Regions from separate parts of the Mesorhizobium sp. B2-2-3 genome, predicted to be linked through region 2. Evidence: predicted binding sites of a transcription regulator. Region 2 holds the regulator's gene; each other region holds the start of a gene.

The links. Region 2 encodes HrcA, which represses chaperone genes, less so after heat shock. Its sites were predicted from a motif close to GTTAGCACTCNCNNNNNGNGAGTGCTAAC; they were not measured.
Positions count from the first base shown of each region.
Region 1: the regulator HrcA is predicted to act here: its motif matches at 5,392-5,420, upstream of FJ951_RS05085 (co-chaperone GroES).
Region 3: the regulator HrcA is predicted to act here: its motif matches at 4,539-4,567, upstream of FJ951_RS17425 (co-chaperone GroES).

Region 1 covers NZ_VFWC01000002.1:391,394-401,849, forward strand. The annotation lists gene FJ951_RS05055 (NAD(P)-dependent oxidoreductase) at 1-399, opposite strand, end outside; gene FJ951_RS05060 (DsbA family protein) at 436-1,074, opposite strand; gene FJ951_RS05065 (LysR family transcriptional regulator) at 1,209-2,126, shown strand; gene FJ951_RS05070 (DUF982 domain-containing protein) at 2,213-2,509, opposite strand; gene FJ951_RS05075 (hypothetical protein) at 2,847-3,158, opposite strand; gene groL (chaperonin GroEL) at 3,231-4,862, opposite strand; gene FJ951_RS05085 (co-chaperone GroES) at 4,920-5,234, opposite strand; gene FJ951_RS05090 (hypothetical protein) at 5,571-5,912, shown strand; gene FJ951_RS05095 (usg protein) at 5,936-6,214, shown strand; gene FJ951_RS05100 (DUF982 domain-containing protein) at 6,324-6,746, opposite strand; gene FJ951_RS28365 (hypothetical protein) at 6,733-6,882, opposite strand; gene FJ951_RS05105 (Hsp20 family protein) at 6,909-7,391, shown strand; gene FJ951_RS05110 (Hsp20/alpha crystallin family protein) at 7,470-7,976, shown strand; tRNA gene FJ951_RS05115 (tRNA-Met) at 8,303-8,379, opposite strand; rRNA gene rrf (5S ribosomal RNA) at 8,614-8,728, opposite strand; rRNA gene FJ951_RS05125 (23S ribosomal RNA) at 9,001-10,456, opposite strand, start outside.
Region 2 covers NZ_VFWC01000003.1:255,413-265,868, reverse strand. The annotation lists gene FJ951_RS07270 (TAXI family TRAP transporter solute-binding subunit) at 1-599, opposite strand, end outside; gene FJ951_RS07265 (YciI family protein) at 861-1,229, shown strand; gene FJ951_RS07260 (RNA polymerase sigma factor) at 1,237-2,481, shown strand; gene FJ951_RS07255 (glutathione S-transferase family protein) at 2,516-3,142, opposite strand; gene cysK (cysteine synthase A) at 3,335-4,315, opposite strand; gene FJ951_RS07245 (LysE family translocator) at 4,508-5,125, opposite strand; gene FJ951_RS07240 (sorbosone dehydrogenase family protein) at 5,254-6,624, opposite strand; gene FJ951_RS07235 (hypothetical protein) at 6,749-6,949, opposite strand; gene hrcA (heat-inducible transcriptional repressor HrcA) at 6,987-8,084, opposite strand; gene rph (ribonuclease PH) at 8,315-9,031, shown strand; gene FJ951_RS07215 (VOC family protein) at 9,215-9,625, shown strand; gene rdgB (RdgB/HAM1 family non-canonical purine NTP pyrophosphatase) at 9,625-10,287, shown strand; gene hemW (radical SAM family heme chaperone HemW) at 10,284-10,456, shown strand, end outside.
Region 3 covers NZ_VFWC01000008.1:300,722-311,177, forward strand. The annotation lists gene FJ951_RS17405 (YeiH family protein) at 13-1,077, shown strand; gene FJ951_RS17410 (GAF domain-containing protein) at 1,172-1,669, opposite strand; gene FJ951_RS17415 (NUDIX domain-containing protein) at 1,745-2,158, shown strand; gene FJ951_RS28480 (hypothetical protein) at 2,176-2,334, opposite strand; gene groL (chaperonin GroEL) at 2,484-4,112, opposite strand; gene FJ951_RS17425 (co-chaperone GroES) at 4,173-4,487, opposite strand; gene FJ951_RS17430 (hypothetical protein) at 4,732-4,980, shown strand; gene FJ951_RS17435 (DUF1488 domain-containing protein) at 4,977-5,243, shown strand; gene FJ951_RS17440 (hypothetical protein) at 5,267-5,458, opposite strand; gene FJ951_RS17445 (hypothetical protein) at 5,464-5,670, opposite strand; gene FJ951_RS17450 (LacI family DNA-binding transcriptional regulator) at 6,401-7,450, shown strand; gene FJ951_RS17455 (sugar ABC transporter substrate-binding protein) at 7,514-8,761, shown strand; gene FJ951_RS17460 (sugar ABC transporter permease) at 9,136-10,062, shown strand; gene FJ951_RS17465 (carbohydrate ABC transporter permease) at 10,062-10,456, shown strand, end outside.

The DNA.
Region 1 (10,456 bases), on a different contig from region 2:
CTTGTCGAGGAAGTCGGCGCCCTTCTGCGCCTCGGCCTTGTAGATGTCGGGAAATTCGGGCGTGTCGACCAGCCGCTTGCCGGGCGCGACCTCAAGGCTGCCCGCACCGCCGACGACCAGGTAGCGCTTCACGCCGGAGGCTCGCACCGCGGCGATCAGCGTGTCGGCATCGCTGTCGAGGAAATGCACCGAACTGATCACCACATCGTGGCCGCGGACCAGCTTGGCGAGGCCTTCCTTGTCGAAGACGTCGCCCTTCCTGGCCGTCACGCCAGGCAGCGCGGCGATTTTTTCAGGATTGCGGGCGATGCCGGTGACCGTGTGGCCACGGCCGGAGAGTTCCTTGAGCAGGCGCGAACCGACTGCGCCCGATGCGCCGATGAGAGCGACTTTTGCCATGTCTTTTTCCATTCCTTGTTGGAGGTGGGTTGGGGGTCACGCGGCCGCGATATGAGCGAGGAGATTGTCGAAACTGCCGAACAGCGCGTTCGAACCGATGAGGCGCGGCGCATCGTTGCGGATGACGGCGAGCGAAGGCACGCCATTGGAATGCAAGCGCTGGAACAGCGCGCGGCCTCGGCCGACCAGTTCGCGGTGAGCTGTCAGCAATCCTTCGGTTGGCGCCTTCACCAGTTCGCCGGCATCGGCCATGCCGGCGGCGGCGAGCACCTCGGCGACACCGCCGACCGTGACGATATCGCGCCCATCGACATAGCGCGCGTTCTGGATCGCCTTCAGCGCGGCCAGCCGGCGGCCGGGATCTTCCGGGCCCGCTGCGGTAATCGCGAGGGTCGCGGCATGGGAATCCAGCAACGTGCCGCGAACATTCAGCACGTTGTCCCGATAGGCCTGCGTGAAAACCTGTCCCGTTAACCGCTCGATGCGCTGGTCGTTCGCCCAGGCATGGGCGGCAAAACCGTCATCCATCGGCCGAGCGCCTGCCCCCGAAAACAGGCCGGTCGGCAAGAGCTCGACGCGCACGCCGCTGGCGGACAGTTTTTCGAGCATCGGGCTTGCGCCATAACACCAGCCGCAGAGCGGATCGAAAAGATAGGTCACTTCTGGATTGCCCACGGTCGCCCGGTCTCCGTTGCGGTGGCGTTGGCTGCCCCGTCCGCCAAATGTCTTGGCTTACATGTGGCAGGTGATGGTCTTGCAATAAACGGTGCCCAATAATACAAACTGTCTGATCTAATCAGACAAAGCATGTGACCGAACTCCTGAATCTCAATCGGCTTGTCTATTTCACCACGGTGATGGAGACAGGCTCGTTCACCACGGCGGCGGACCGGCTTGGCGTGGCCAAGGCCGTGGTCAGCCACCAGATCGGCAGGCTTGAACAGGAATTGGGCGCGACGCTCATGCGGCGCACGACGCGGCGTGTCACGCCGACCGAGGAGGGTCGCCTCTTCTACGACCGCGCGATGATCATCCTGCGCGAAGCCGAAGCGGCCTATGGCGAGATCTCGCACGGGGCGATCGAACCCAAGGGAATGCTGAGGCTGACCGCGCCGCTCGACTATGGCACCAAGATCGTTGCGCCGGTCATGGCCGCCTATCTCCGAACCTATCCGCATATGCGCGTCGAGGCGATTTTCGATGACGCCGTCAGCAATCTGGTGGACGAGCAGATCGACCTCGGCATCCGCGTCGGCTGGCTTGCGGATTCCTCCAATCAGGCGCGGCGCCTGGGCACGATACAGCAGGTCGTGGTGGCGAACCCGACCTTCGCCGCAAGGCTGCCGCCCGATGTCACCCCGCGCCAGGCAAGATCGCTTGCCTGGGTCGGCAACGCCCAGCTGCGCGGCATCGGCCAATGGCTGTTTTCAAGAGAGGGAGAAACGGTGTTGACCGAACTCAACCCGGTCATCATGTGCGACAAGAGCCCGGCGGCTCTTGCCTGCGTGCTCGCCGGTATCGGATTGGGCGTATTTCCCGACTACAGTGTCGGCGACGATATCGCCGAGGGGCGTCTCGTGCCGGTATTTGCCGACTGGACGTTGCCTGCCGGCGGCATCCATGCCGTTTTCCCTCCGGCCCGGTTCCGGCCAGCCAAGGTCCGCGCCTTCGTCGAGTTGCTGGCGGCCGCCGAGAAGAAACGCTCGCGTCTCGTCGAAACGGCCTGAGGCGACGGAGACAGCCCGCCAGCTCGAGGCTGACGGGCTGATCGTTTTGGTCGCCGGGCGCTCACCGATAGGTCGCGTATAGATCCTCAATCCGCTCGCACGGTGCGGCCGCTGGGCGCGGTACTCGCAGGCGAGATCATATTCGGCACCAGAATGTCATTGCGGCGCGCGAAGGCGATCAAGGTCGCCCGCACGGTTTCCGCATCGATCTCGCCGGCAATGCCGGCTTTGCAAGCGTTGAGGGCGACGGCATGGGCGCCGTTCCGGCTGGCAACGGGCCAGTCCTGCAGCACGGCATATGCTTCCATCGCAGTCTCGATCGTCACCGGAAGCCCCATTCCGACCAAGATCGTCACGGGTTCTTCAAAGCGCATCTGTGCCATGGTTTAAACCTCCATTCGACGGCAAACGAACCGAAGCATGTCGGGCAGCCTGGTGCGCGAAGACAGGTCGGCGCGGATAGGGCGGGTGCGCCGGTGTCGTCGGATTTCCGGCGGCCGCGAGCCTGATCTCGGCTGGCTCGACCGGGCTTGCTTGAGCACCGGCGAGCCTCGGCCGGGCGCCGGTAGCGCCCTATGCGCCCTGGCGAGCGCCTCGAGCCAGGCAAGGACGGAAAGCGGCGGAAGCGCCCGCCCATCGAGCCAGGCGGCGACCTGGCTTTGCGGGCAACCAAGCTCGTCGACGAGGTCTGCCGCTTTCCACCTCAACGTTTTCAGGCATTCACGCAATTGGCCCACGATCATGTCGGTCCTCCTCCCAACCGGACATCGGTCCATCGTTTGCTGTGGGGCTCCGATGATCGCGTCCTCCATCCCTGGTTGAGCCGCCGGAGCTTTCCGAGGCTGCCGACACATGCTGCGCGGCCAGGAACATCAGCGTCGACGCCGCCGTTCGGCGGCTCCAGCCTGCGGACTCGGCCATGTCGAGAACGCGCATCAACAATGGCCCCAGCACGCTCCTGCATTCTGCCTCGTAGGCGAGAAATTCGTTTGCCGGATGCGTGGGCGCCGAAACGGAACCGATACCGGTCATAGTGGTCTCTCTCCAAACTTTCCCCGGGAAGCGCCCGCTCCCACTTGTGGGAGCGGGCGGCCTCCCAGCGTCCTAGAAGTCCATGCCCGCGCCGGCGGGCATGGCAGGGGTCGCGGCCTCCTTCTTTGGCTTCTCGGCCACCATCGCCTCGGTGGTGACCAGCAGGCCAGCGACGGAAGCGGCATCCTGAAGCGCGGTGCGCACGACCTTTGCCGGATCGATGACGCCTTGGCCGTAGAGATCGCCGAACTCGTTGGTCTGGGCGTTCCAGCCCCAGCCGAACTCGCTCTTCTCACGCAACTTGCCGACGATGATCGAGCCCTCGGCGCCGGCGTTCTCCGCGATCTGGCGCACCGGGGTCTCGATCGCACGCCGCACGATCTCGACACCGGTCCTCTGGTCGGCATTGTCGATCGGCAAGGCATCGAGCGCCTTGGCGGCCCGGAGCAACGCGACGCCGCCGCCCGGGAGTACGCCTTCCTCGACCGCCGCACGGGTCGCATGCAGCGCGTCGTCGACACGGTCCTTGCGCTCCTTCACCTCGACTTCCGTCGAACCGCCGACACGGATGACGGCGACGCCACCGGCGAGCTTCGCCAGCCGCTCCTGCAGTTTCTCGCGGTCGTAGTCGGAGGTAGTCTCCTCGATCTGCGCTTTGATCTGGGCGATGCGGCCCTGGATCTCTTCCTTGCGGCCAACGCCGTCGACGATGGTGGTGTTTTCTTTTTCGATCACCACTTTCTTGGCGCGGCCCAGCATCTGCAGCGTGACGTTCTCGAGCTTGATGCCGAGATCCTCGCTGATCGCCGTGCCGCCGGTGAGGATGGCAATATCCTCCAGCATCGCCTTGCGGCGATCGCCGAAGCCGGGCGCCTTGACGGCCGCGACCTTCAGGCCGCCGCGCAATTTGTTCACGACCAGCGTGGCGAGCGCCTCGCCCTCGACATCCTCGGCGATGATCAGCAGCGGCTTGCCCGACTGCACGACTGCCTCGAGGACGGGGAGCATGGCTTGCAGGTTGGACAGTTTCTTCTCGTGGATCAGCACATAGGGCTCTTCGAGCTCGACGCGCATCTTGTCCTGGTTGGTGATGAAGTACGGGCTGAGATAGCCGCGGTCGAACTGCATGCCTTCGACCACCTCCAGTTCGGTCTCGGCGGTCTTGGCCTCCTCCACCGTGATGACACCTTCATTGCCGACCTTCTCCATCGCCTCGGCGAGGAACCGGCCGATCTCGGGATCGCCATTGGCCGAAATGGTGCCGACCTGGGCGATCTCATCGTTTTTCGTCACCTTGCGGGCGTTGGCCTTCAGTTCGGCGACGACCGCTTCCACGGCCTTGTCGATGCCGCGTTTCAAATCCATCGGATTCATGCCCGAGGCGACGGCCTTGGCGCCTTCCTTGACGATGGCTTGGGCCAGAACGGTCGCGGTCGTGGTGCCGTCGCCGGCGATGTCGTTGGTCTTCGAAGCGACTTCGCGCACCATCTGCGCGCCCATGTTTTCGAACTTGTCTTCCAGTTCGATCTCCTTGGCCACCGTCACACCATCCTTGGTGATGCGCGGCGCGCCGAAGGATTTGTCGATAACGACGTTGCGGCCTTTGGGACCGAGCGTCACCTTCACCGCATTGGCCAGAATGTCGACGCCGCGCAGCATCTTCTCGCGGGCTTCGGTATGGAATTTCACTTCCTTGGCAGCCATTGGATCACTCCTTCAATTTAGGCAGCTTTCGTTGACTGGTAACTTGGCAAGAAGCCGTCAGGCGGCCTTCTTCACGGTCGCGGTCTGCTCGATCACGCCCATCACATCGCTTTCCTTCATGATGATCAGGTCTTGGCCGCCGAGCTTGATCTCGGTGCCGGACCATTTGCCGAACAGAATGCGGTCACCCACCTTGACGTCGAGCGGCTGTAGCTGCCCGGCTTCGTTGCGGGCACCCGGGCCAGCGGCGATCACCTCGCCTTCCTGCGGCTTTTCCTTGGCTGTGTCGGGAATGATAATGCCGCCAGCCGTTTTCTCCTCGGCTTCGATGCGGCGGACCAGGATACGGTCGTGCAATGGGCGGAACGTCATGTCGTTCTCCTTCAAGGACAAACAGTTTTTGAGGTTCCTCCGCGCCGGACCGGCAATATCGGCCCGGCACGAGGTGCCGCGACCCTTGTTCAGGCATCGCGCGCGCATATCGAGCTAGTTTTGGAATTTTCCGGTTTCAAGAGGTTGGCGCAAAAATTTTGGCGCTCGTCGCATGAGAGTGCCAACGCGTTGTTATCATGCGGGGATTCTCGCCAGGTCGACGATTTCACCGCTTGAATTTTGGTGAAGAGCTAACAAGATTATCCTGGCCGGCGCTGCCGAAGCACAGCCGGAAACTGGACGCTATCGAGGAGTTTTTGCAGACGGAGGACAGCGATGGACCGACATAAATTTTCGCCGATCATGCCTTCCCTGACTGACACGCCCGACACCTCGCTTGACCGGCTGCTTTCGCCGGCGAGGCACTTCAAACATCCTGACGAGGTATTGGAAGACGACGCGCTCGACCTCTGGGAAAAGCGGGCGATCCTGTCGTCTTGGGCCTCGGATGCCTGCGCGGTGGAGTCGATGCCGGAACTGCGCCTGCCGCCGGGAGTCGAGCGGCCGGTTTGCTTCGACCACATCATGGAGGCCCTATGCAAGCTCGACATCGACGTGCCGGCGCCGCGGTCCACGCCGGACGAATTCCGGCACGACTTCGCCAGGATGAATGCATAGGTCGTCAGCGAAAGGAGAAACATATGGTGACTGCGGTCAGCAGAGAATTCCGCCTGCAGATGGATGGCTACGGCCTGACCACGGCCGAGATTCACTATTATATGCCTGACTACCCCAACCTGCTGCAGCTCTATGTCTGGCAGGAATACGACCTCGCTCCCGATTTTCCGGAGCTGAAGGGCTTCCTTGGCTATTGGGAAAGCGAACTGGACGGCGCGCTGCATTCCGTGCGCGTCGCACACCATCGTCTAATCACACCGTCGGAATGGCGCGCCGTTGACGGCATCGTTGCCATCCATTGAGCGGATCAAAAAACCTGAAGCGCGTCGCCTGCAACGCGGCGCGCTCAAAGGCTCGATTGAGCATACCTAAAATCAGAGTTCCCGAGCAGGATGAGTGATGGGATTCGTGTCATCCTGCTCTGACAGCCATCGGCTGGGCCGTCGTTGACATCGCCGCGGAACGGAATTGCTGGGGCGAAGCGGAGCGGCCCCTCGTCAGGCCGGCTCGCTTGGCCGCCTTCAAGAAGGCCTTGTAGGCGGCACGCCCGCTGCGCCAGCCATCCAGCGCATCACGGCATGCACGGCCGGCGGCGCGCCAGCTTGGTCCGCGCGCCCATTTCGGCCATTGTTGATCCAGGCATTCCAGAGCCTCGAAGCTGCTGGCGACCTTGCGTGGGGCGTCCGACAATTCGAGGGTAATCGGCTGGGGAAACCGAATATCGTTCATCACTTCCTCCGTTTTTTGACGTCTTTTTGCGAGTAAGCAATCGGATGGCGTCACCGGCGACCGTCCATCCGTGATCGAGATGGTCAGCCGTTCAGGCCGCGTCAAGGGCCGCCGGAATCTCGACGAGACGTTCGATCAGGCCTCTTGACGCCACGCCCGTCAGTTCCCAGATCGATTCCGCCGGCGCCGGAAGGGCCGGCAGGTCAAGGAGTGCCGCATCCTTGGCACTCCTCGTACCCATGTTGCTCAGCGAAGGAGGATATGGCTATGAGAACCGCTTTCGACTTTTCACCGCTCTATCGGTCGAGCATAGGCTTCGACCGCATTTTCGACCTGCTGGAGAATGCCAGCCGCACGGCGAACGTCGACAACTGGCCGCCCTACGACATCTCCAGGACCGGTGACGACGCCTACCGCATCACCATGGCGGTAGCCGGCTTCGGTCAAGACGAATTGAGCATCGTGCATGAACCCAACATGCTCGTCATCGCCGGCGAGCGTGCCGGAGAGGACAATGGCGAATACCTGCATCGCGGCATCGCCGGACGGCCGTTTGAGCGACGCTTCGAACTTGCCGACCATGTGAAGGTGACCGGCGCCGGCCTCGTCAACGGTCTCCTGACCGTCGATCTTCAGCGTGAGATTCCCGAAGAGATGAAACCGCGCAAGATCGAGATCGGCACCAGCATGGCCAAAGCCAAGGAAAAATCCGCGGCAAAGCCCGTGCAAGTGGAAAAACAGGCCGCGTGAGGCAATTCGGGTCAGGGCTTCCACCAACCGGACGCCGGTCGCCCGGTGGTGGAGACGCAAGCAAAGAGGAGAAAGACAATGAGCGTACGTGATCTCATTCCTTTTGGCCGGGAACGCGGACAGGTGCCCAGCCTTCTGCGCGATGGCGAACGTGATCCGTTCATGTCGTTGCACCGCGAGGTGAACCGTCTTTTCGACGATGTTTTCCGCGGTTTCGGCTCCGGTCTGCCATCCTTGCCTTCCGTTGCCGCGAACGGCGGACGCTGGCCGAGCGTCGAGATCTCCGACACTGGAAAGGAGGTCCGTGTCACGGCCGAAGTGCCTGGCATGGAGGAAAAGGACATCGAGGTCCTGCTCGATGACGACGTGCTGACCCTGAAGGGCGAAAAGCGGTCCGAGACCGAGGACAAGGAGCGCCAGTTCTCCGAGCGCTATTACGGCCGTTTCGAGCGCCGCATTCCGCTCGGCGTCGAGGTAGAGCAAGACAATGTCGAAGCGCGCTTCAGGAACGGCGTCCTGACGGTTACATTGCCGAAGACCGCGAAAGCGCAAGCGCAGGCAAAGCGGATCGAAATCAAGAGTTGAACCACCTATGCCGGCGGTTGGACAAACCCACCCGCCGGTTCAGGTCGAGATGTTGACGGCTTACACTGCGGACGCCATTGCTTTGCCGGCTGGATTATTTTCGGCGACAGGTCTGTCTTTTGTGCGGTGGCCCGGCTTGCCCGCCCCCCTGGTCGCTTTGGCTTGGCTTTGCTTTGGCGGGCGGATTGTGTTTGGTTTTGCGGGATTTGTTTTTGACCCTCTGCGTCGGCTTTGGGTTTTTGCTGGGCTCTGACGAGGGTTCAAATCAGCGGGGGGCCATCAGCCGGATACAAGAACAGCCCGGGGTGAGCCGGGCTGTTTTGATTTGGTTGCGGGGACAGGATTTGAACCTGTGACCTTCAGGTTATGAGCCTGACGAGCTACCGGGCTGCTCCACCCCGCGCCACCTATGAGCAAGCGTGAGCTTGCTTCGACCTCTGGAAGCAGGTGTTTTCTGCTTCGATCTCTGGAAGCAGGTGTTTTCTGCTTCGATGTTTGGAAGCGGGCGTTTGCCTGCTTCGCGCCGCCAAATTGAAAGGGCCGCTTACGCGGCCCGTTGTCCCGTTGGCGGGCCTGTTCGTGAAGAGAAGATTTCACATCCATCCGATTGGATGTGAGTTTAACGTGCGTTTGGCAGACCTGGCAGCGACCTACTCTCCCGCGTCTTGAGACGAAGTACCATCAGCGCTGGAGCGTTTCACGGCCGAGTTCGGAATGGGATCGGGTGCAGCCGCTCCGCCATAACCACCAGGTCGGCAAAACGCACGTTATTCGAGAAGCTGGGTTAGGGATTGGGCAGTAGGCAATAGTGAATAGGGGATGCCTATTCGCTATTGGCTCGTTGCTCTTCACCTGTCTTTTTGTGCCTGAGCGACATCCACAGTTTGCTTTCGGGCGAAGCCCGCAAGCGCGACTGCGCGTCGCCGGTCGTCCGGCGCCCTCGCGGAGCATAGGCCCGTAAGGGCCGCTCATGCGTGAGCGCTGGCCAGACCATCGTGTTTCACGATGGGCATAAGGAATGAGAACGATCAAGCCGATCGAACTATTAGTACCGGTAAGCTTCAAGCGTTGCCGCTCTTCCACACCCGGCCTATCAACGTGGTCGTCTTCCACGGTTCTCAGGGAATACTCGTTTTAAGGTGGGTTTCCCGCTTAGATGCCTTCAGCGGTTATCCCGTCCGGATATAGCTACCCTGCTATGCGGCTGGCGCCACAACAGGTCCACCAGAGATCCGTCCATCCCGGTCCTCTCGTACTAGGGACAGATCCTTTCAATATTCCTACACCCACGGCAGATAGGGACCGAACTGTCTCACGACGTTCTGAACCCAACTCACGTACCGCTTTAAATGGCGAACAGCCATACCCTTGGGACCTGCTCCAGCCCCAGGATGCGATGAGTCGACATCGAGGTGCCAAACAACCCCGTCGATATGGACTCTTGGGGGTCATCAGCCTGTTATCCCCGGCGTACCTTTTATCCGTTGAGCGATGGCCCTTCCACGCGGGACCACCGGATCACTATGACCGACTTTCGTCTCTGCTCGACTTGTCAGTCTCGCAGTCAGGCAGGCTTATGCCATTGCACTCAGCGAACGATTTCCGACCGTTCTGAGCCCACCATCGCGCGCCTCCGTTACTCTTTAGGAGGCGACCGCCCCAGTCAAACTACCCACCATACATTGTCCCGGACCCGGATAACGGGCCGCGGTTAGACATCCATAGTGATAAGGGTGGTATTTCAAGGGTGGCTCCACCTGAGCTGGCGCCCAGGTTTCAAAGCCTACCACCTATCCTACACATGCCACTACGAATGCCAATGTAAAGCTATAGTAAAGGTGCACGGGGTCTTTCCGTCTAACCGCAGGAACCCCGCATCTTCACGGGGAATTCAATTTCACTGAGTCTATGCTGGAGACAGCGGGGAAGTCGTTACGCCATTCGTGCAGGTCGGAACTTACCCGACAAGGAATTTCGCTACCTTAGGACCGTTATAGTTACGGCCGCCGTTTACTGGGGCTTCGATTCAGAGCTTGCACCCCTCCTCTTAACCTTCCAGCACCGGGCAGGCGTCAGACCCTATACGTCGCCTTGCGGCTTCGCAGAGCCCTGTGTTTTTGATAAACAGTCGCTACCCCCTGGTCTGTGCCACCCTCCTCTGCTTGCGCAGAAAAGGGTCACGCTTCTTCCGAAGTTACGCGTGCAATTTGCCGAGTTCCTTCAGCATAGTTCTCTCAAGCGCCTTGGTATACTCTACCAGACCACCAGTGTCGGTTTCGGGTACGGTCTATAAGGAGGAGCTATTTCCTGGAACCACTCCGCTGCCCGTTCAATCCGATAAGATTGGACAACTTGTGTGATCCGTCACTACCTCCAGGCCCACGAATATTAACGTGGTTCCCATCGACTACGCGTTTCCGCCTCGTCTTAGGGGCCGGCTAACCCTGCTCAGATTAGCTTTAAGCAGGAACCCTTGGTCT
Region 2 (10,456 bases):
CCGAGGCCGGCCGACTGCAGCGTGGCATCGAGCTGGCGGTTCTTGATCAGCTCGACCGATTCGGCGAAGGGCAGGTATTCGACCCGGCCGAGATCCTCGTATTTCAGGCCGGCGGCGGCAAAGATGGCACGCGCGTTGAGCTCGGTGCCGGAGGCCGGCGCGCCGACCGACAGGCTCTTGCCCTTGAGGTCGGCCAGCGTCTTGATGCCGGATTCCTGGCTGGCGACGATCTGGATATAGTTGGGGTAGATGGCGGCGATGCCGCGCAATTTGTCGAGCTTGCCGGGGAAGCCGGCCTCGGCATTGCCTTCGGCGGCCATCTTGACGGAATCGCCGAGCGCGAAGGCGATCTCGCCCTTGCCCTGCTGCAGCAGGTTGAGGTTCTCGACCGAAGCCTTGGTGGCCTGCACCTGGGTGCGGGCGCCTGCGATGCCCTTGCTGTAGATTTCCGACAGCGCCACGCCGAGCGGGTAGTAGACGCCCGACGTGCCGCCGGTCAGCACGTTGATGAATTCCTGTGCCCTGGCCGAGGCAATGCCGAGCCCAAGCGATAGCGCCATTGCGCCGGCTGCAACGAACTTCGTTCTGAAATGGAACATCCGGTTTCCTCCCTGAAATATTGGCTGCCGCACCACCTCCTCGATGCGAACCGGCCAAGTTTAGACGGCGGGCCGCAAATGCCAACCCGCAATTGCATTCATTAGACGAACGGTTGAATGGATGCGGAAACAGCTCCCGGCTTGCGCGGGACGCGACCGTGGCCGAAAGATTTTTTCCGGCACCTGTCGAAATCGGACCTTGCCGCGCGACATATGTCCGGCTCGCAAGGACGCGGCCTACGAAACCACGGGAGAAGACCCATGCGATACATGCTTTTGATCAACAACGACGAAGCCGCACTGGCGAACACGCCGATCGAAAAGGCCCAACAGATGAGCGCGGCCTATGGCGCCTATACCGAAGCGTTGAAGAAATCCGGCGCGTGGCTGGCCGGAGAAAGGCTGCGCCCGACTCAGGCAACCACCTCGGTGCGGATCACCGACGGCAAGACCAACGTGATCGACGGCCCCTATGCGGACACCAAGGAGCAGCTTGCCGGCTTCTACATGATCGAAGCGGCCGACATCGATACCGCCATCGAATGGGCCGCGCGCTGCCCGGCGGCCAGCACAGGCACGGTCGAGTTGCGGCCGATTTGGGAAATGGCCGAATACATGCCCAAGAAATGACGATGTGATGGACAGCAGCGCGCAGATTGCCCGGGCAGCCGCCGAGGCCGCCGCCCGGCAAAGCTACGGCAAGCTGGTCGCCTGGCTCGCGGCGCGCACGCGCGATGTGGCCGCCGCCGAGGACGCGCTGGCCGACGCCTTTGCCGCGGCGCTCGAACGCTGGCCGCGAACCGGCGTGCCCGAAAAGCCGGAGGCCTGGCTGCTTGCCGTGGCAAGGCGGCGGCGTGTCGACGCGGTGCGGCGGCGGCTCACCAGCGAAACCGGCCGCGACCATCTCAAGCTGATTGCCGAGGAGGCGGAGGCGTGCATGACCGACCAGGACCTGCCCGACGAACGGCTGCGGCTGATGTTCGCCTGCGCGCATCCGGCGATCGAACCTGGCGTGCGCGCGCCGCTGATCCTGCAGGCCGTGCTTGGTTTCGACGCCGCGACGATCGCCTCCGCCTTCCTGGTCCCGCCGGCGACAATGGGCCAGCGCCTGGTGCGGGCCAAGGCCCGCATCCGTGAAGCCGGCATTCCGTTCCGCGTACCGAAGCGAGCCGAACTCGGCGAGCGCCTGGATACCGTGCTGGAGGCCATATACGCGACCTTCGCCGAGGGCTGGTCCGACCCGGCGGGCACAGAGACGCGGCGCCGGAACCTGGCCACAGAAGGGATCTGGCTCGGCAGGCTGGTGGCCTCGCTGCTGCCGGACGAACCGGAGGCGCTGGGCCTGCTTGCGCTGATGCTGTTCGCCGAGGCGCGCCGTACCGCGCGCCGCGATGGGTCCGGAGATTATGTGCCGCTCGCCGAGCAGGATCATGCGCTGTGGGATCATGCCCTGATCGACGAGGCGGAAGTCCTGCTCGGCCGCGCCGCCTCCATGGGCGCGATCGGCCGGTACCAGCTCGAGGCGGCCGTGCAGTCCGTCCACGCGGCGCGGCGGCTGAGCGGCGAGACCGACTGGGTGGCGATCCGCGAATTCTACGACGCGTTGCTTTCGATCGCACGATCGCCCGTGGTGGCGATCAACCGCGCGGTGGCGATCGCCGAAGCCGAGGGCGCCGTGGCGGGGCTGGCGGCGTTGTACGTGCTTGGCGACGACAAGCGGCTCAATGATTACCAGCCCTATTGGGCCGCGCGCGCCGGCCTTCTGGCCAGGCTCGGCCAGGTGCCGCAGGCGGTCGAAGCCTATGACCGTGCGATCGGCCTCGAAAGCGATCCGGCGGTACGCCGCTTCCTGCAGGGAAAACGCGCGACGCTCAGGCATTGAAATGCCTGAGCGCGGTGCTTTGCCGATGAATTGTTCAGCCCGGCCACATTTCGTGCGATGCGTTGAGCGTCTTCATCAGCGGGTGCTCGCGAAGCCTGGCCCACAGGCGTTCGATGTCGGGCCAGGCAGTGCGTGCCTTGCCGCTGTCGGGATGCCAGGCCACCAGCATGGCCAAATAGATATCGGCCACCGACATCGCCTCGCCTGCCAGCCAGTCGCGGCCGCGCAAGGCGGCATCGACGACGGCAAAGCCGCGGTCCATCTCGGCCACGGCCGCCTGCTTGACGGCCTTGGCGCCGTCGGCGTCGGCCGTGTAGCGCGGCGCGTAGTAGAAACGCAGCACCGCCGGATAGAGGGCGGACGACATGAACGCCATCCAGCGCAGGAAGTCGGCGCGGGCCGGTTCATCGGCCGCCGGCGCCAGCCCGGCCCGCGGATGGCGTTCGGCGAGCAGGATGCAGATGGCCGCCGATTCGGTCAGCGAGCGGCCGTCCGGCAAGGTCAGCACCGGCACCTGGTTCAGCGGGCTGATGTGGAGGAAAGCGGGATCGGGCCGATCGGATTTCGGTACGTCGATCTGCTCGAACGGCGCCTTGGCCAGCGCCAGGGCCGCCTCGACAACGAAGCCGCCGCTGCCGGGACGGGTGTAGAGCTTGTACATGAGGTCCTCCGCCGGCCCTGCGGGGGCCGGGGGCGATATGAACCGGAAGCAGGGCGCTGCTCAAGCCCGTGGCATCCGCCACGGCGGGTTTTTTCAGCGGGCCAGGCTAAGCACCTTTGTGTTAGGCGCTCGGCAGGGGGCGTGTCGAAACTTGACAGGCGACGCGTCGTATCGCTTCGCCCAACGAAGACCCTAAGCGCCCAGCCCTTCGAACAGGATCGTCGACAAATAGCGCTCGGCGAAGGACGGGATGATCACCACCAGGTTCTTGCCCTTGTTCTCCGGCCGCGAGCCGACGACGATCGCCGCCTGCAAAGCGGCGCCCGAGGAGATGCCGACCGGCACGCCTTCCAGCCGGGCGACGAGGCGGGCATTGGCGACCGAATCCTCGTTCGAGACCGTGACGATTTCGTCATAGATGGTGGTGTCGAGGATTTTTGGCGCGAAGCCGGCGCCGATGCCCTGGATCTTGTGCGGGCCAGGCTGGCCGCCCGACAGCACCGGCGAGGTTTCCGGTTCGACCGCGACGACATGCAGCGAAGGCTTGCGCTTCTTCAGCACCTGGCCGACGCCGGTGATGGTGCCGCCGGTGCCGATGCCGGAGACGATGATGTCGACCTCGCCATGGGTGTCGTTCCAGATCTCCTCGGCAGTCGTCGTGCGATGGATCTCGGGATTGGCCGGGTTCTCGAACTGCTGCGGGATGATGGCGTTGGGGATGGTGGCCGCCAGTTCGTCGGCCTTGGCGATGGCGCCCTTCATGCCTTTCGGCCCTTCGGTCAGCACCAGTTCGGCGCCGAGCAGCGCCAGCATCTTGCGGCGCTCGACCGACATGGTCTCGGGCATGGTGAGGATCAGCTTGTAGCCCTTGGCGGCGGCAGCGAAGGCAAGCGCTATGCCGGTATTGCCCGAAGTCGGCTCGATCAGCGTCGTCTTGCCGGGAGCGATCTTGCCCGATGCCTCGAGCGCCTCGATCATCGCCACGCCGATACGGTCCTTGACCGAGGCGATCGGGTTGAAGAATTCGAGCTTGGCAAGGAGATGGGCAACGATGCCCTTCTCCTTGGCGAATTTGTCGAGCCGCACCAGTGGCGTGTCGCCGATCGTATCGGTGATGGAATTGTAGATGCGGCCACGGCCGGGAACACGAGCGGAGGCGGCGAACTTGTTCATTGGTTTGGCTCCCAGAATGTCAGGCGGATGGAACTGATCTCAGACGGATGGCCGCCAAGATAGGCCTTCCACGGACGCAAGATAGACCGTCGCCCGAAAATATCCGAGTGGGGCCCGTGTCTAAAACGCCTCGGCCTCGGAAAAGCGTTCCCGCAAAAGCCAGTCCGGCGGAATGCCTTGGCAAAAATGGCCCTATTGGCGGGCGGCGATCGCCGCCGCCGCGCCGACCATGAAACCGGCCGCGGTGCGGTTCAGCGCCTTCAGGGCGCGCGGCGAGCGCAGGAACCAGCGCGCCTTGGCCGCCAGCGCCAGATAAGGCACCAGCACCACGAACAGGACGAGGACGGTGAGTGCGGCGAGGATGCCGTAGTCGGCCAGCGTGATGGTCTTGAGGTCGACGATGGTCGGCGTGATGGCGAGATAGAAGATCATCGTCTTCGGATTGCCGAGCGTCACCGTCAGGCCGGCGAGGAAGCTCGACGCTAGCCCGCCCTTGCCTTTCCTGGCCTCGACCGTCTCGGGCGTGATGCCGGCGGTCCAGAAGCGCCAGCCGAGGAAGGCGAGATAGGCGACGCCGGCCCATTTGACGGCGAGGAACACCAGGCCGAAGGTCTGCGCGACAAAGGCAAGCCCAAGCACCACGGCGGTGAGATAAAGGAGGTCGCCGAGCATCAGGCCGAAGGACATGGCCAGCGACGAGCGGAAGCCGGAACCGAGCGCGCGCGCCACAAGCGCGGTGATGCCGGGGCCGGGAATGGCCGCGGCCAAGCCGAGGGCGGCGCTGTAGGCGAGAAAGCCGGTGAGGGTCATGGATTGAGCCTTGCGTCCGCGAAACTGCTGGGACGGCGCCTTGTCGCACAGAGTTTCGCGGGCGGGAATTGCCTGGAGCCGGATTTGGTTGCACCAGGCATGCCCCGTGCTCGAGGCCTCCCAGCGGATCAGGACCGGCCGTCGCCGTAGGTCACGCGCCAGATGGTGCCGTTGCCGTCCTCGGTGACGATCAGCGCGCCGTCGCTCGCCACCGCCACGCCGACCGGCCGGCCCCAGACCTCGCCGCCGGAGGTGACGAAGCCGGTCATGAAATCCTCATATTCGCCGGTCGGCTTGCCGTCCTTGAACTTGAGCCGCACCACCTTGTAGCCGGTCCTGTTGCCGCGATTCCACGAACCGTGCAGGGCGACGAAGGCGTCGCCCCTGTATTCGGCCGGAAAACCGGATCCTGCGCGGACATTCCTGCCGTCGTAGAAGGCGATGTTGAGCGGCGCCGAATGCGCCTGCATCAGAATGTCGGGGACGGTGACCTTGCCGGCAAGGTCGGGACGCGCGCCCTTGTGGCGCGGATCCTCATTGTCGCCGATATAGTACCAGGGCCAGCCGTAGAAGGCGCCTTCCTTCACTTCGGTCGCATATTCGAACGGCACGTTGTCGCCGAGCGCGTCGCGCTCGTTGACCACGCACCACAGCGCGCCCGCCGCCGGCTGGACGGCCATGCCCGAACAATTGCGCAGGCCGGTGGCAACGATGCGGCCATTCCTACCGTCCGGGTCGAAAGCCCTGATGTCGGCGCGGCCTTCCTCCGCGCCCCAGGTGGCGCCGAGCGGCTTCGACCTGGCCCAGGCGTCGAGCCCGCCCCGCGGTTTCCTTGCCATGTCCTGGGCGGCGTTCGAGCCGGAGCCGACCGAGAGATACAGCGTCTTCCCGTCCGGCGAGAAGGCGATGTCGCGGGTCCAGTGATGAGTGGCCGGCATATCGCGGACGATGGTTTCCGGCTCGCCGGAGGCCTTCAGGTCGCCATCGCGGTAGGGAAAGCGCACGATGCTGTCGCTGTTGGCGACATAGACCCATTGCGGGTTGTCCCCTGGCGGGTAGAAGGCGATGCCGTAGGGCTGGTTGAGATTGCGGGCGAAGATGCCGTCCCTGACAGGTTTCGCGCTGCCCTCGCCGAGACGGTAGACGCGGATCTGGTTGGCCTCGCTGTCGGCGACGAACAGGTCGCCGTTGGGGGCGATGCGCACGACGCGCGGATTATCGATGCCCGAAGCGATCAGTTCCGCCGAAAAGCCCGCCGACAGCCGCGGCTCGGCGCCTTGCGGCCTTTGCACCGGACCGGCGCTGTTCGAGGCGGATCTGGTGACATAGGGCCTGGGCTGGTCCTGCGGGCTGATCAGCCGGCGCACGCCCGGCTCGTCGGCCCGCCAGTCACCGAATGCGGCCGCGCCCTTCAGAACCGGCTCTGCCTGCTGGGCCAATGCCGTCGCGGCGAAAAGCAAGGCTGCGGGGATCGCCACGGCGCCGGCAAGTCTGATCATCCCAGTCTCCAGCTTCTCGCTTCGCGATGCATGTCGTTGTCCCAAGACCGAGGTCACATGCACCAAGGGAACGGGCGGGCTCGGCAGTCGTTCCGGACGACACGGGGAGTTGAAGGAATTCGGGTCAGGTATCCGCGTCGAGATCGAGATCGGCGTCGAGGTTCTTTTCCAGTTCGACGAGGTCGGCCGGAAGCGGCATGCCCATGGCGCGGATTTCGCGCAGCTTCTCGCGCAATTGCTCCTGCACTTCGCGCACATCCTCAGGCTGGTTGACCATCTCCTCCAGCAGGAGGCTGATCTGGGCCTTGAACGATTCCAGCGCCATCTTTTCTCTCCTCGGCCGGCTGGATCGATCCCAGCTCTCAGCGCAGCATGCGCGATATCAGCTGCGCCGTATAGTCGACCATCGGGACAATGCGGGCATAGTTGAGCCGGGTCGGGCCGATGACTCCGAGCGCGCCGACGACGCGGGCGTCCTTGTCGCGGTAAGGCGCCACGACCAGCGACGAGCCGGAGAGCGAGAAAAGCTTGTTTTCCGAGCCGATGAAGATGCGCACGCCCGGTCCCGCCTCGGCGAGGTCGAGCAGCTGGATCAGCCCGTCCTGCGTCTCCATGTCCTCGAACAGGTGGCGCAGGAGTTCGATGTCGGCCTGGGCGGTGACGTTTTCGAGCAGATTGGCGCGGCCGCGCACGATCAGGCGCGCCGGCAGGCCGCTTTCCGCGCCGGCCCACACCGCCAGCCCTTTCTCCACCAGGTCCTGCGACAGCGTGTCGAGCGCTGCCCTTGTCTCTTCCTTGATACGCTCGACCTCCGCCCGCGCCTCGGCCAGCGTACGGCCGCGAATATGGGCGTTGAGGAAATTCGAGGCCTCGTGCAATTGCGAGACGGTGATGCCGGCCGGCAGATCGATGACCCGGTTCTCGACGTCGCCGTTCTGCGACACCATCACGGTCAGCGCCTTGGTCGGTTCGAGCTGGATGAACTCGATGTGCTTGAGCGCCACCTCGTTCTTGGCGGCCAGCACCAGGCCGGCGCCGCGCGACATGCCCGACAGCATCTGGCTGGCCTCGGTCAGCATGTGTTCCAGCGTGGCGCCCGAGCCGGAGGCGCGCACCTGCGCCTCGATGCTGCGCCGCTCCTCGTCGGAGAGGTCGCCCAATTCCATGAAGGCGTCCACGAAGAAGCGCAGGCCGGCCTGCGTCGGCAGGCGGCCGGCCGAGATGTGCGGCGCGTAGATCAGGCCGAGATGTTCGAGGTCGCTCATCACGTTGCGGATGGTGGCGGGCGACAGCGAGGACGGCAGGATGCGCGACAGGCTGCGCGATCCCACGGGCTCGCCGTCCCTCAGATAGGAATCGACGATACGCCGGAAGATGTCGCGCGAACGCATGTCGAGCGCCTGAAGTGCCGGCGCGTGAAGAGCGAGCGACTGCGAAGCGGGATCGACTGCCTTGGTCATTTCGGCCATAACCTCCGGTTCAAGGATATAGACTTCGCGGCGCTGCGCGCAACCCGGTGTCGCGTTGCGCGATCAGCCGGTGTCGCACTTGCGATCACCCGGTGTCGCCGTTCGCGATCGCCCCGGTGTCGCCGCGTTTGCGGCCGCCGGTCCATTTTCCTTTACGCCGTGCCCCGCATGCGTCTAAAAGCCGGCCAAGATTCAAAAAAGATGACAAGAAAGCAGGCCGAATGCGCCCCTCCAAACGCCAGTTCGACGAAATGCGCGCCATCTCCTTCGAGCGCGGCGTCTCCAAACATGCCGAAGGCTCGTGCCTGGTGAAGTTCGGCGACACGCATGTCTTGTGCACGGCAAGCCTGGAGGAAAAAGTGCCGGGCTGGATGCGCAATTCCGGGAAAGGCTGGGTGACGGCCGAATACGGCATGCTGCCGCGCTCGACAGGCGAGCGCATGCGCCGCGAGGCCTCCGCCGGCAAGCAGGGCGGGCGCACGCTGGAGATCCAGAGGCTGATCGGCCGCTCGCTGCGCGCCGTGGTCGACCTGCAGGCGCTGGGCGAGCAGCAGATCACCGTCGACTGCGACGTCATCCAGGCCGATGGCGGCACCCGCACCGCCTCGATCACCGGCGGCTGGGTGGCGCTCTACGATTGCCTGCGCTGGATGGAGGCCCGGCAGATGGTGAGCGTCGCCAAGGTGCTGAAGGACCATGTCGCGGCGATTTCCTGCGGCATCCATGACGGCCAGCCGGTCATCGACCTCGACTATATCGAGGATTCCTCCGCCGGCACCGACGCCAATTTCGTGATGACCGGCAAGGGCGGCATCGTCGAGATCCAGGGCACGGCCGAGGGCGAGCCCTTTTCGGAAGGGCAGTTCGCCGAGCTGATGGGCCTGGCCAAGAAAGGCATCCAGAGGCTGGTGAGTTTGCAGCAGATGGCGGTGGCGTAGTTTATTCATGCGGAGCTTGGGCACCCCCCTCTGCCCTGCCGGGCATCTCCCCCGCAAAGGGGGAGATCGGCTGTTGTCTAGAACTTCGCCAATAATCAGCATAGAACATCATGAGCCGGCGCTCACGCCGCCCATCTCCCCCCTTGCGGGGGAGATGGCCGGCAGGCCAGAGGGGGGTGCCTCGTGATCCCCTCTGCCATTCTTGAATCCGCTCTTTATGTCAAAGACCTCGCCGCTGCCGAAGCCTTCTACACCGACATCCTCGGCCTCACTCCTCTCGGCAAGATCGAGGGCCGCCATCTCTTCTTCCGTTGCGGAGCCGGCGTGCTGCTGATCTTCAACGCCGAGGCGACCAAGGTCCCGCCCGCGCCCGACGCGAGGCTGAAAGTGCCGCCGCACGGCACATCAGGCGAAGGCCATCTCTGCTTTGCGGCGACCGCCGATGAAATCAGCCGCTGGAAATCCCATCTGAAGGCGAAGAACATCGCCATCGAAAGCGAATTCGAATGGCCGCAAGGCGGCCGCTCGCTTTATATCCGCGATCCTTCCGGCAATTCGATCGAATTCGCCGAGCCGAGAATCTGGGGACTTTGATGCATTCTCTCGATGGAAAAAAGATCGTCGTCGCCAGCCACAATGAAGGCAAGCTGCGCGAATTCGCCGATCTGATGGCGCCATTCGGATTCGAGGCGAAATCGGCGAAGGACTATGGCTTGCCCGAACCCGAAGAGACCGGCACCACCTTCCAGGAGAATGCCTATATCAAGGCCTTCGCCGCGGCCAAGGCGACGGGCCTGCCGGCGCTGTCGGACGATTCGGGCCTGTGCGTCGACGCGCTTGACGGCGCGCCCGGCGTCTACACCGCCAACTGGGCCGAAACGCCTGATGGCAGCAGGGATTTCGGCATCGCCATGCAGCGCACCGAAGTGGCGCTGCAGGAAGTCGGCGCCGCCTCGGCCGAGCAGCGCAAGGGTCGCTTCGTCGCCGTCATCTGCCTCGCCTTTCCCGATGGCGAGGCCGAATATTACCGCGGCGAGGCCGAAGGCACGCTGGTCTGGCCGCCGCGCGGCGAGCTCGGATTCGGCTACGACCCGGTGTTCCTGCCCGACGGCTTCAAAAAGACCTTCGGCGAGATGAGTGCCGAGGAAAAACACGGCTGGAAACCCGGCCAGGCCACGGCGCTGTCGCACCGCGCCCGCGCCTTCCAGAAATTCGCCCAAGCCCGATTGGGTCTGGCCAGGTCAGGTTCGGCATGATCAGGCCCGGCGCCACCATGCCGCTCGACCGCAGCCCCGGTTTCGGCGTCTATGTGCATTGGCCGTTCTGCGCGGCCAAATGCCCCTATTGCGACTTCAACAGCCATGTCCGCCACCAGCCGGTCGACCAGGAGCGCTTTGCCGCCGCCTTCGAGGCGGAACTGGCGAC
Region 3 (10,456 bases), on a different contig from region 2:
TGGAGCATGACGTTGTCTTCCTTATCCCACATTGCGAACGATATTCCAAAAAGCCTGATTTCCGCCGAACCCGCGCAGCGCCGCAAGGCGCTCGACTCGACCAAGGCCGGACCCGTGCCCGGTGTGATATTGGTCGCGATGATCACTGCGGTGGCCTTCTCGGCCCACAACGTCTCCGGCTTTGCCCTGTTCAGCCCGATGATAATAGCCGTCGTCGCCGGCATGATCTACTCCAACGTGCTCGGCACGCCGGCGCACGCCAAGGCCGGCATCGCGTTTTCGCAGCGCCGGCTGCTGCGCTTCGCCATCGTGCTGCTCGGTTTCCAGCTGACGCTCGGCCAGGTGGTGTCGATCGGCGCCGGAGGTGTCGGCATCGTGGCAGCCACCCTTGGCGCCACCTTCGTCTTCACCATCACACTCGGCCGGCTGATCGGCGTCGACGCGAAACTGGCGCATCTGATCGCCGCCGGCACCTCGATCTGCGGTGCCTCGGCAATCGTGGCCACCAACATCGTCACCGACGCGCGCGACGAGGACGTCACCTACGCCGTCGCCTCGATCACCTTGTTCGGCACCGTCGCCATGCTCGGCTTCCCGCTGCTGGCGCCGCTGCTCGGCCTCGACCAGCATGCTTTCGGCCTGTGGGTGGGCGCCTCGATCCATGAGGTGGCGCAGGTCATCGGCGCCGGCTTCCAGAACGGCACCCAGTCGGGCGAGATCGCCACCGTCGCCAAGCTCACCCGCGTCGCCATGCTGGCGCCGATGGTCATCGCGCTGGGCCTGATGGCGCGCCGCAAGAGCAGCAGCGACCAGCAGGCGGCGCGCCCGCCCATGCCATGGTTCGTCGCCGCCTTCGTCGCCGTCGTGGCTCTGAACAGCCTTGTCGCGATACCCGCCGAAGTGAAGTCGGCGATGACGCTCGCCACCACCATCATGCTGACCATGGGGCTGGCCGCCATGGGCCTGCAGGCCGATATCTCGCAGCTGCGCTCGCGCGGCCTGCGCCCGCTGGCGCTCGCCTTCTCGGCCTTCCTATTCATCGGCGGCTTCAGCCTGATGCTGGTGAAGTTGGCCTGAGCCCCAAAGGTAGCGCTCTACGGCGCCCCTGTCCTGCCGGACAGAGGGGGCGAAGGAACTCGACGGCCGACCGTCGGTCTTTTTGCTGAGCGCCTTAATCCTCGAACGAACTCGCCGCCACGTAGATCGCGGCCAGTGTTTCGATGCCGGCCTGGTCCGCCTTGTCGAAGCGGCCGGGCAGCGGGCTGTCGAGATCGAGCACGCCGAAGACGCCTTCATCGTCTTCGAGAAGCACGACCAGTTCCGAACGCGAATCGGCGTCGCAGGCGATGTGGCCGGGGAAATCGTGCACGTCCTTGATCAGCATCGAAGTGCCGAGGTCGACCGCCGTGCCGCATACGCCCTTGCCGACGGCGATGCGCACGCAGGCCGGCTTGCCCTGGAACGGACCCAGCACCAATTCCTCGTCCGAGGCCAGGAAATAGAAGCCCGCCCAGTTGAGATCGGGCACCATCTGGAAGATCAGCGCCGCGGTGTTGGCGGCATTGGCGATCGAGTCGCCCTCGCCCTCGAGCAGCGCCTTCAGTTGCGCGGCAAGATCGCGGTAGAACGCGGCCTTGTCCGAAGTGTCGATGGCCTTGGCTGCGAACATGGCTTGTCTCCGAACTGAGAATCGCGGTTCCGTTTCCGCAGGCTCTGCACCGAACGACCGCCGGAACAGTCTACCGTGAATCCTACCCGCCACGAAAGCCGCAAGATAAGGGCCGCCGCCGGCGTCATCGCGGATGCGTCGGGCCGGCTGCTTCTGGTGCGCAAGCGCGGCACCAGCGCCTTCATGCAGCCCGGCGGCAAGATCGAGCCGTGCGAGGCGCCGCTCGACACCCTGATGCGCGAACTGCGCGAGGAACTCGGATTGGCGATCGACCCCGCCACCACCTCCCGGCTCGGCCTGTTCTCGGCCAAGGCCGCCAACGAGCCGGACAGCACGGTCGAGGCGGAATTGTTCGCGCTCTCCATCGACAGCCAGCCGATAGCCGCCGCCGAGATCGAGGAGATCATCTGGCTTGAGCCCGGCTCGACCAATTCCGTCGAACTCGCGCCGCTGACGCGCGATGTGGTGCTGAGGTTGAGCGGAATGTAGCGGCGGCGGCGCCGCTATTACATCGGACGCTTGGGTTCGCCGTTTTGTGGTGTTGCCGGGTCGGGCTCGGATTTCTTGTGCTTGTCGGCGGCAATCCTGCGGATGCGGTCGAAGCGGCTTTCCTCTGTCGTTTCGGTCGTGACGACCGTCTGTGGCTTCTGCACGAACACGATCATGGATCGATCTCCTGGGCCAGAGGCCTGCGCGCCGGGGGAGAATCCCCCGGCGATAGTCGTCTCGCCTGCGGCAAAGGCCGGTTCGGCGAGATACGGATCAGGCCTGAAAGACGGCTTTTATGAAACCATCTTCGCGAGCCGGTCGAATCCTAGTAGCCGCCCATGCCGCCACCGCTGCCCGCAGGCGCGGCATCCTTGGCCGGAATGTCCGAGATCATCGCTTCGGCGGTGATCAAAAGCGCGGCGATCGAGCCGGCATCTTGCAACGCGGTGCGCACCACTTTCGCCGGATCGACGATGCCCGCCTTGATCATGTCGACATACGCCTCGTTCTGGGCATCGAAACCCTGGTTGTGGTCCTTGCTGTCGGAGAGCTTGCCGACGACAACAGAGCCTTCAACGCCCGAATTCTCGGCGATCTGGCGGAGCGGCGCTTCGAGTGCCCTGAGCACGATCGAGATGCCGGCGGTGACATCGGCGTTGGCGCCGCCCAGGCCGGCAAGCGCCGTCCTGGCACGCAGCAGAGCCACGCCGCCGCCTGGCACGATGCCTTCCTCGACCGCCGCGCGCGTGGCGTTCAGCGCGTCGTCGATGCGATCCTTCTTTTCCTTGACTTCCGACTCGGTGGCGCCGCCGACGCGGATGACGGCAACGCCGCCGGAGAGCTTGGCCAGCCGCTCCTGCAGCTTCTCCTTGTCATAGTCGGAGGTGGTTTCCTCGATCTGGCCCTTGATCTGGGCGACGCGCGCCTGGATGGTCGCCTTGGTGCCGGCGCCGTCGATGATCGTGGTGGTGTCCTTTTCGATCAGCACGCGCTTGGCGCGACCGAGCATCTCGATGGTGACGTTCTCCAGCTTGATGCCGAGATCCTCGGAGATCATCTGGCCGGATGTGAGCACCGCGATGTCTTCCAGCATCGCCTTGCGGCGGTCGCCGAAGCCCGGCGCCTTGACGGCCGCGACCTTGAGGCCGCCGCGCAGCTTGTTGACGACCAGCGTCGCCAGAGCCTCGCCTTCGACGTCCTCGGAGATGATCAGCAGCGGCCTGCCGCTCTGCACCACCGCTTCGAGGATCGGCAGCATTGCCTGCAGATTGCCGAGCTTCTTCTCGTGGATGAGAATATAGGGGTCTTCCAGCTCCGCGCGCATCTTGTCGGCATTGGTGACGAAATAAGGCGAGAGATAGCCGCGGTCGAACTGCATGCCTTCGACGACGTCGAGTTCGGTGTTCGCGGTCTTGGCTTCCTCGACGGTGATGACGCCGTCATTTCCGACCTTGTCCATCGCCTTGGCGATCATCTCGCCGACGCTGGCATCGCCATTGGCGGCGATTGTGCCGACCTGCGCGATCTCGGCCGACGATTTGACCTTCTTGGCCTTCGCCTTGATTTCCACGACGACGGCCGCGACGGCCTGGTCGATGCCGCGCTTGAGGTCCATCGGGTTCATGCCGGCGGCCACCAGCTTGGCGCCTTCGCGCAGGATCGAGGCGGCCAGCACCGTGGCAGTGGTGGTGCCGTCGCCGGCGAGGTCGTTGGTCTTCGAGGCCACTTCGCGCACCATCTGCGCGCCCATGTTCTCGAACTTGTCGGCAAGCTCGATTTCCTTGGCGACGGTGACGCCGTCCTTGGTGATGCGCGGCGCCCCATAGGCCTTGTCGATGATGACGTTGCGGCCCTTGGGGCCGAGCGTGACCTTGACCGCATTGGTGAGGATCTCGACGCCGCGCAGCATACGGTCGCGCGCATCGGTGGAGAATTTGATTTCCTTGGCAGACATGATTTTATCCAGTTCGCATTTGGAGTGGAGCCGTCACCGCGCAGAGGCGCGGCGCTTCAGTCAGGCGGCCTTCTTGGCTTCGACGCTCTTTTCGATAACGCCCATGATGTCGGCTTCCTTCATGATCAGAAGATCCTCGCCGTCGATCTTGACCTCCGTGCCCGACCATTTGCCGAACAGGATCAAGTCGCCGGCCTTGACGTCGAGCGGAACAAGTGCGCCGTTTTCGTCGCGGGCGCCGGGACCAACCGCGATCACTTCGCCTTCCTGCGGCTTTTCCTTGGCATTGTCGGGAATGATGATGCCGCCCTTGGATTTGATATCGCCTTCGGCGCGCCGGATGACGACGCGGTCGTGGAGTGGCCGAAATTTCATGAGAACTTCTTTCTGGGGCCGGCATAGGCGGCCGCCCCCTTCTATAGGCTCTTTGGCACTCGATAGATAGGAGTGCCAAAATTTATTCCGAGCGGATATTGAATAACCATAGTATTATTTCGGCACCCGGTTTCATCGGGTCGGAAGACGAGCAAATATTTCAAAAATTTGAATTTTCCGGCAGAGTGCCTATTTATCGGACAAGTTCATTTTCACGATTTCAGACGCAAGGGAGATTTCCTCGATGGCCGACGGCAACCAGACGATCATGGAAAAAGCTGAAGCGCGCTTTGTCGACAAGCAGAAGAAGACGGCGGAGCGCAACAAGGCAACAGCCGAATATATGTCCGAAGCGAGGGCCAGGGAGATCAAGACGGCAAGGCTGAGGCAATTGCGGCTGGCCAAGGAAGAAGCCGACCGCGTGGCCGAGGCCCTGAACCCGACGCCGAAGAAGAAACGCGCGGTGAAGAAAACGACGGAGGCAAAATCATGAGCCTGACCTTCCCCAACCGCAGCCGCAGCTACGACGAGGCCGGCAAGCGCATCCGTTTCGTCGGCTATGACGGCATGTTCCAGATTTCCTTCTCGGTCGCCGCCGATGCCATGACGAGGATGCAGCCGGCGACGGCAGCCAATGAAGCCGGGTATCTCGCCACCTTCGACACCGAGAGCAGTGTTATCCGCGATGTAGCGTCAAAGGCCTATGACCGCACGCGCAAGAGCATGTATGTGCTGACGGCCGACGACTTCCGCTGAGACGACAGGCGGACGGCGCTGGATCAGGATTTACGCTCCGCCTTCTCCCGGCGCTTGACGTCCCGGACATTCATCTGACCGACCATGGCATTGGCGTCGCGCGGGCTCATGCCGACCATCGCCCTTTGCCTGACGACGACGGGCTGGCCGGTGAAGACGTCGATGATGGCCCAGCTTTGGGGCAAGTCCATGCGCAGTGCGTAGCGGTTGGCCATTTGCCTCAGCCCTGCAACATGAAGAAGACCATGCTCAGGACCGATATCGTCCAGGCGACGACCGACAGTTTCAGCACCATGCCGCCATGGGCGGCCAGAGCCTCCCGCAGCCGCGGGGCGATACCTGCCGACGGGACCGGTTCCACCGCGACGACACGGGGTCCCTTGGCGCCAAATTTTCCAAAGACGGGCAACAGCGACGGTTCACGCACGAAAATGGCCTCGAATGTCGGGGAAAGTCGGAGCGGGCAAGCTCTTGCCCTTCCATAGCACTCTTTTGGCGAGTGCCCTGCATGCCAAATGCAAATAGGCTGCTTTAACGCCGGCCGCATGCCACGTGACCCCGATCGTCAGATGCTGAAAGCGCGCAAGTCGGCTGGGTAGCAGTCTTCTTGCCGGCACGTCAGCGTCACAACGAAGACGAGGACCTGTCCGGCCCAGGCCGCAAATGCAAGCTGGCAAGACCCATCGCCCTTGACGGTCCGACGCAGGCTCTACGTCATATGATTTTTTGGAGGCCTCGCCTCGGGATCGAACCGAGGCTTCAGAGATTTGCCGTCTCCAGCGTAGCCGCTCCGCCACGAGGCCATGACTAGCGAACTAACCGATAATATTTGCGCAAGCGTTAAGACCGAAGAGTCGTTTGTAGACATGTCGCCGATTGCTGCTTTGGCCGGCTCGCGCCGTGGGCAGCACTGACGGCTGCCGATCAGGAATTCGCCTGATGAACTCGCCGGGCGCCGAGCCCGTGAGCCCGCCCTCCGGCGGCCACTTCGCGCCACCGGAGGACCAGCCACTTTTCCTCTTGAACAGCCTCTGGATCTGGCCTAGTTTGGGTTGAGAAAAGGTTTTTTCAAACATTTCCGATCGGACTCGGCCATCGGCCGGGTCTCATTCCGGCCTGTAAGAGAAAACCTTTTCCCAATCGGGATTTTCGCCGCAATGGCATTGGACGATCAGCCAGCCTTTCCCAAGCCCGTCACCTTGCGTGACGTAGCGGCCGAGGCTGGCGTCAGCGTCGCCACCGCCTCGAAGGCGCTCAACGATCAGGGCCGCATGACCGCCGAGACCCGCGAGCGCATTCGCGAGACCGCGCAGCGCCTCGGCTTCCGGCCCAACAGCCTGGCGCAGAGCCTGCTGCGGCGACGCTCCTTCACCGTCGGCCTGCTCACCAACGATACCTATGGCCGCTTCTCGCTGCCGCTGATGTCGGGCATTTCCGACGCGCTGGTCGACGCCGGCGTCTCGGTGTTCCTGTGCAATGTCGAGGAGGATCCGCGTCTCGGCCAGCTCCATGTCGAGGCCATGCTCGACAAGCGCGTCGACGGCATCATCGCCACCGGCAAGCGCATCGACCGTCATCTGCCGGTCGACCTGTCCAATCTGCGCATTCCGGTGATCTATGCCTTCACCCAGCCCGATCCCGACGCCGTCGCCTTCGTCTCCGACGACGCCGGCGGCGCGCGGCTGGCAGTGGAGCATTTCTGTCGGCTCGGCCGCAGGCGCATCGCCCATGTCTCGGGACCGGCGAGCTTTGCCGTGGTGCACGCCAGGGCGCAGGCCTATCGCGATGTTCTGACCGAGAACGGCCTGTCGGGCACCGAGCCGCTGCTCGGCTCGTGGTCGGAGGCCTGGGGACACGAAGCCGTGGCGAGGCTGTTCGACGGCGCGGCCGACGGCGCAAGCGAAAGGCCGGACGCCGTCTTCTGCGGCAACGACCAGATCGCGCGCGGCGTCATCGATGCCTTGCGCGAGCGCGGTCTCGACGTGCCCGGCGATGTCGGCGTCATCGGTTTCGACAATTGGGAGATCGTGGCCGAAGCGACGCGCCCGCCGCTGACCTCGGTCGACATGAACCTGGCTGCGCTCGGCCGCGAAGCGGGGCTGACCTTGCTTTCCCTGGTCGGCGGCAAGCCCGCCGCGCCAGGCATCCGGAAACTGCCGTGCCGGCTGGTGGTGCGTCAGTCCTGCGGCCGCCTGCCGGACGGCTGAAGAACCAAACGCCGCAATCGGCGGCAAGCCGCGCATCGCGGCCAAAACGTGGAGGAGGAGAATATGAGGACTTTGATTGCCAGGCTGGCCTTGACGGCCGCCGTATTCGGCTGCGGGCTGCAATTTGCCGCCGCCGAGACCGCCAACATCTGGGTGCGCGCCGACGGCTCGAACTTCATGCCGCGCATCGTCGATGCCTACAACAAGGGCCACACCAACCAGATCAAGCTCGACATCATCCCCAACGCCGAGATCATTCCGAAATACGGTGCTGCCGCCGCCGGCGGCACGGCGCCCGACGCGCTGTCGCTCGACCTGATCTACACGCCCTCCTTTGCTGCCGCCGGTCAGTTGGAGGACATCACCGACTGGGCCAAGTCGCTCCCCTATTTCGCCAGCCTGTCGCCGGCTCATGTGAAGACCGGCACGTACAAGGACCGCATCTACGGCCTGCCCTTCTCCGCCGACGCCTCGGTGCTGATCTGGAACAAGAAGCTGTTCAAGCAGGCCGGCCTCGACCCCGAAAAGGGCCCGGCCAATTGGGCCGAGATCGAAGCCGACGCCGAAAAAGTCAATGCGCTCGGCGGCAACATCAAGGGCTTCTACTTCTCCGGCAATTGCGGCGGCTGCAACATCTTCACCTTCACGCCGCTGGTCTGGGCCTCGGGCGGCGATATTCTCTCACAGGACGGCTCCAAGGCGACGCTGGACAGCCCGCAGCTGCGTGGCGCCATCGATCTCTACCGCTCGATGGTCAAGAAGGGCCTGGTGCCGGAAGGCGCCCAGACCGACACCGGCGCCAATTTCTTCGCCGCCTTCGCCGGCGGCAACATCGGCATCTCGCCTTCGGGCGCCTTCGCCATCGGCGCGCTCAACACCCAGTATCCCGACATCGACTACGGCATCACCTTCCTGCCGGGCAAGGATGGCGGCTGGTCGTCCTTTGCCGGCGGCGACAATTTCGTCGTCACCAAGGGCACCAAGAAGATCGATGTGGTGAAGGAGTTCCTCGACTTCGCCTATTCGCTGGAGGGCCAGACGATCCTGGCCAAATATGGCAGCCTGCCGGTGCGCGGCGACATCGCCAAGGACGCGCTGAAGGACCTCGACCCGCGCTACCAGGTCGCAGCCGAGGCCATGGCCAAGGGCAAGACGCCCTATTCGGTGGTCTTCAACGACCTGATCAACTCCGCCAACGGCCCGTGGACGCAGATGGTCAACGAGGTGTTCTTCGGCGACGACGTCGACGGCGCCATCGCCAATGCGCAGGAGACTATGCAGTCGATCATCGACCAGGCGCCGCAGAAATAGGCGCCTGCCGGCCGCCCGCCTGTCTCCCTGAGCGGGTGGCCGGATATTGTTTGGTTCAGATACAGGGCTATCGCGTTGAGAAGACTCACTAGCATCGACAGCTTGGGACCTAGCGCACTTCGCCTCCCCTTCTCCCCTTGTGGGGTGAGGAGCGGTCCGCGCAGCGGACGAAAAGCCAACTGCTTGGCTTTTCGAGCTTCGAACGCCCTGAGCCTGCGAAGGGCCGGGTGGTGGCCGATCCACTCTGCCGGGTCCCCGCTGCTTCGCAGCGTCCCGGTGTTCGCCGGCCTTTCATCGTGCCACTGGCACGATGAATTCGCCTCCGGCGAACCGGCCGCTCACCCCACAAGGGGAGAAGGAAAAGCGGGCCAGCCATGACCACCATCACAGCAACCACCGCCCCGCCCCGCGCCCGAAAACTCGTCGGCGCCGGGCGACGGCAATGGATCGGTCTCATCTACGTCGCGCCGGCCGTGGCGCTGGTCATGGTGTTCTTCGTCATCCCGCTCGGCATGACGGCGTGGATGTCGCTGCACAACTGGCCGCTGATGGGCGGGCACTCCTTCATCGGCCTCGACAACTATGCCGCGATCCTGCGCGACACCAGGTTCTGGAACGCACTGAAATTCACCGGCTACTACACTGTGATCGTCACCATCGCGATCTTCGCCGTCGCCTTCCCGCTGGCCATCTTCATCGAGCGGCCGCGCCCGCTGACCAATCTCTATCGCACCGCCTTCTTCATGCCGGCGGTGGTCGGTTTCGCCTCGGCGAGCCTGCTCTGGTCATGGCTGCTCAACGTCGATTCCGGCCTGTTCAGCCCGGCCGCCTACAACCTCGGCCTGATCGACAGGAAATTCAACCTTCTGGCCACCTTCCAGCCGGCCTTCTGGTCGATCATCGCCATGGTGGTGTGGAAGGTCGCCGGCTTCACCATGATCATCCTGATGACCGGCCTGCAATCGATCCCGCAGGATTTGCAGGAGGCCGCCGTCATCGACGGCGCCGGCCCGTTCGCGAGGTTCCGGGCCATCACCTTGCCGCTGATGCGCCGCACGCTGGCGCTGGCGCTGATCCTGTCGGTGGCCGGCTCGGTCCTCGCCTTCGACCAGTTCTACATCATCCTGCGCGGCGGCCCGCGCAACCAGACGCTGACGGCGGTGTACTGGATTTTCAACCAGTCCTTCGTGTCGTTCAAGCTCGGCTATGGCGCGGCGCTCTCCATGGTCCTGCTGGTGATCCTTGTGGCGCTCAGCCTCGTGCAGCTCTGGCTGCTGAGGAAGCCCGAGGGCGTCGACTGATGGCGCAGGCAATGTCCGCTCAAGGCAAACTCGCCGCCAGCGTCGTCAGACACTCCACCGGCATCATCGCCTCGGTGCTGTTCGTGGCGCCGATCGTGTGGGCCGCGCTGTCGGCCTTCAAGCCGGCGCAGGAGGCGCGCCAGCCGCCGTTGCCGCCCTGGCCGACGACAGGCTTCTCGCTGGAAAACTACGCCACGCTCAACACGTTCGGCGACGGGCTCTGGGTCTCGGCGCAGAACAGCATCTACGTCTCTGTCATGACGGTGCTGGTCTCCGTCGTTGTCTCCGTGCTCGCCGGCTACGGTTTCTCGCGCTTCCGATTTCCTCTCAAGGACCTGTTCTTCGTCCTCATCCTGTCGACGATCATGATTCCATTCCAGTCGATCCTGACGCC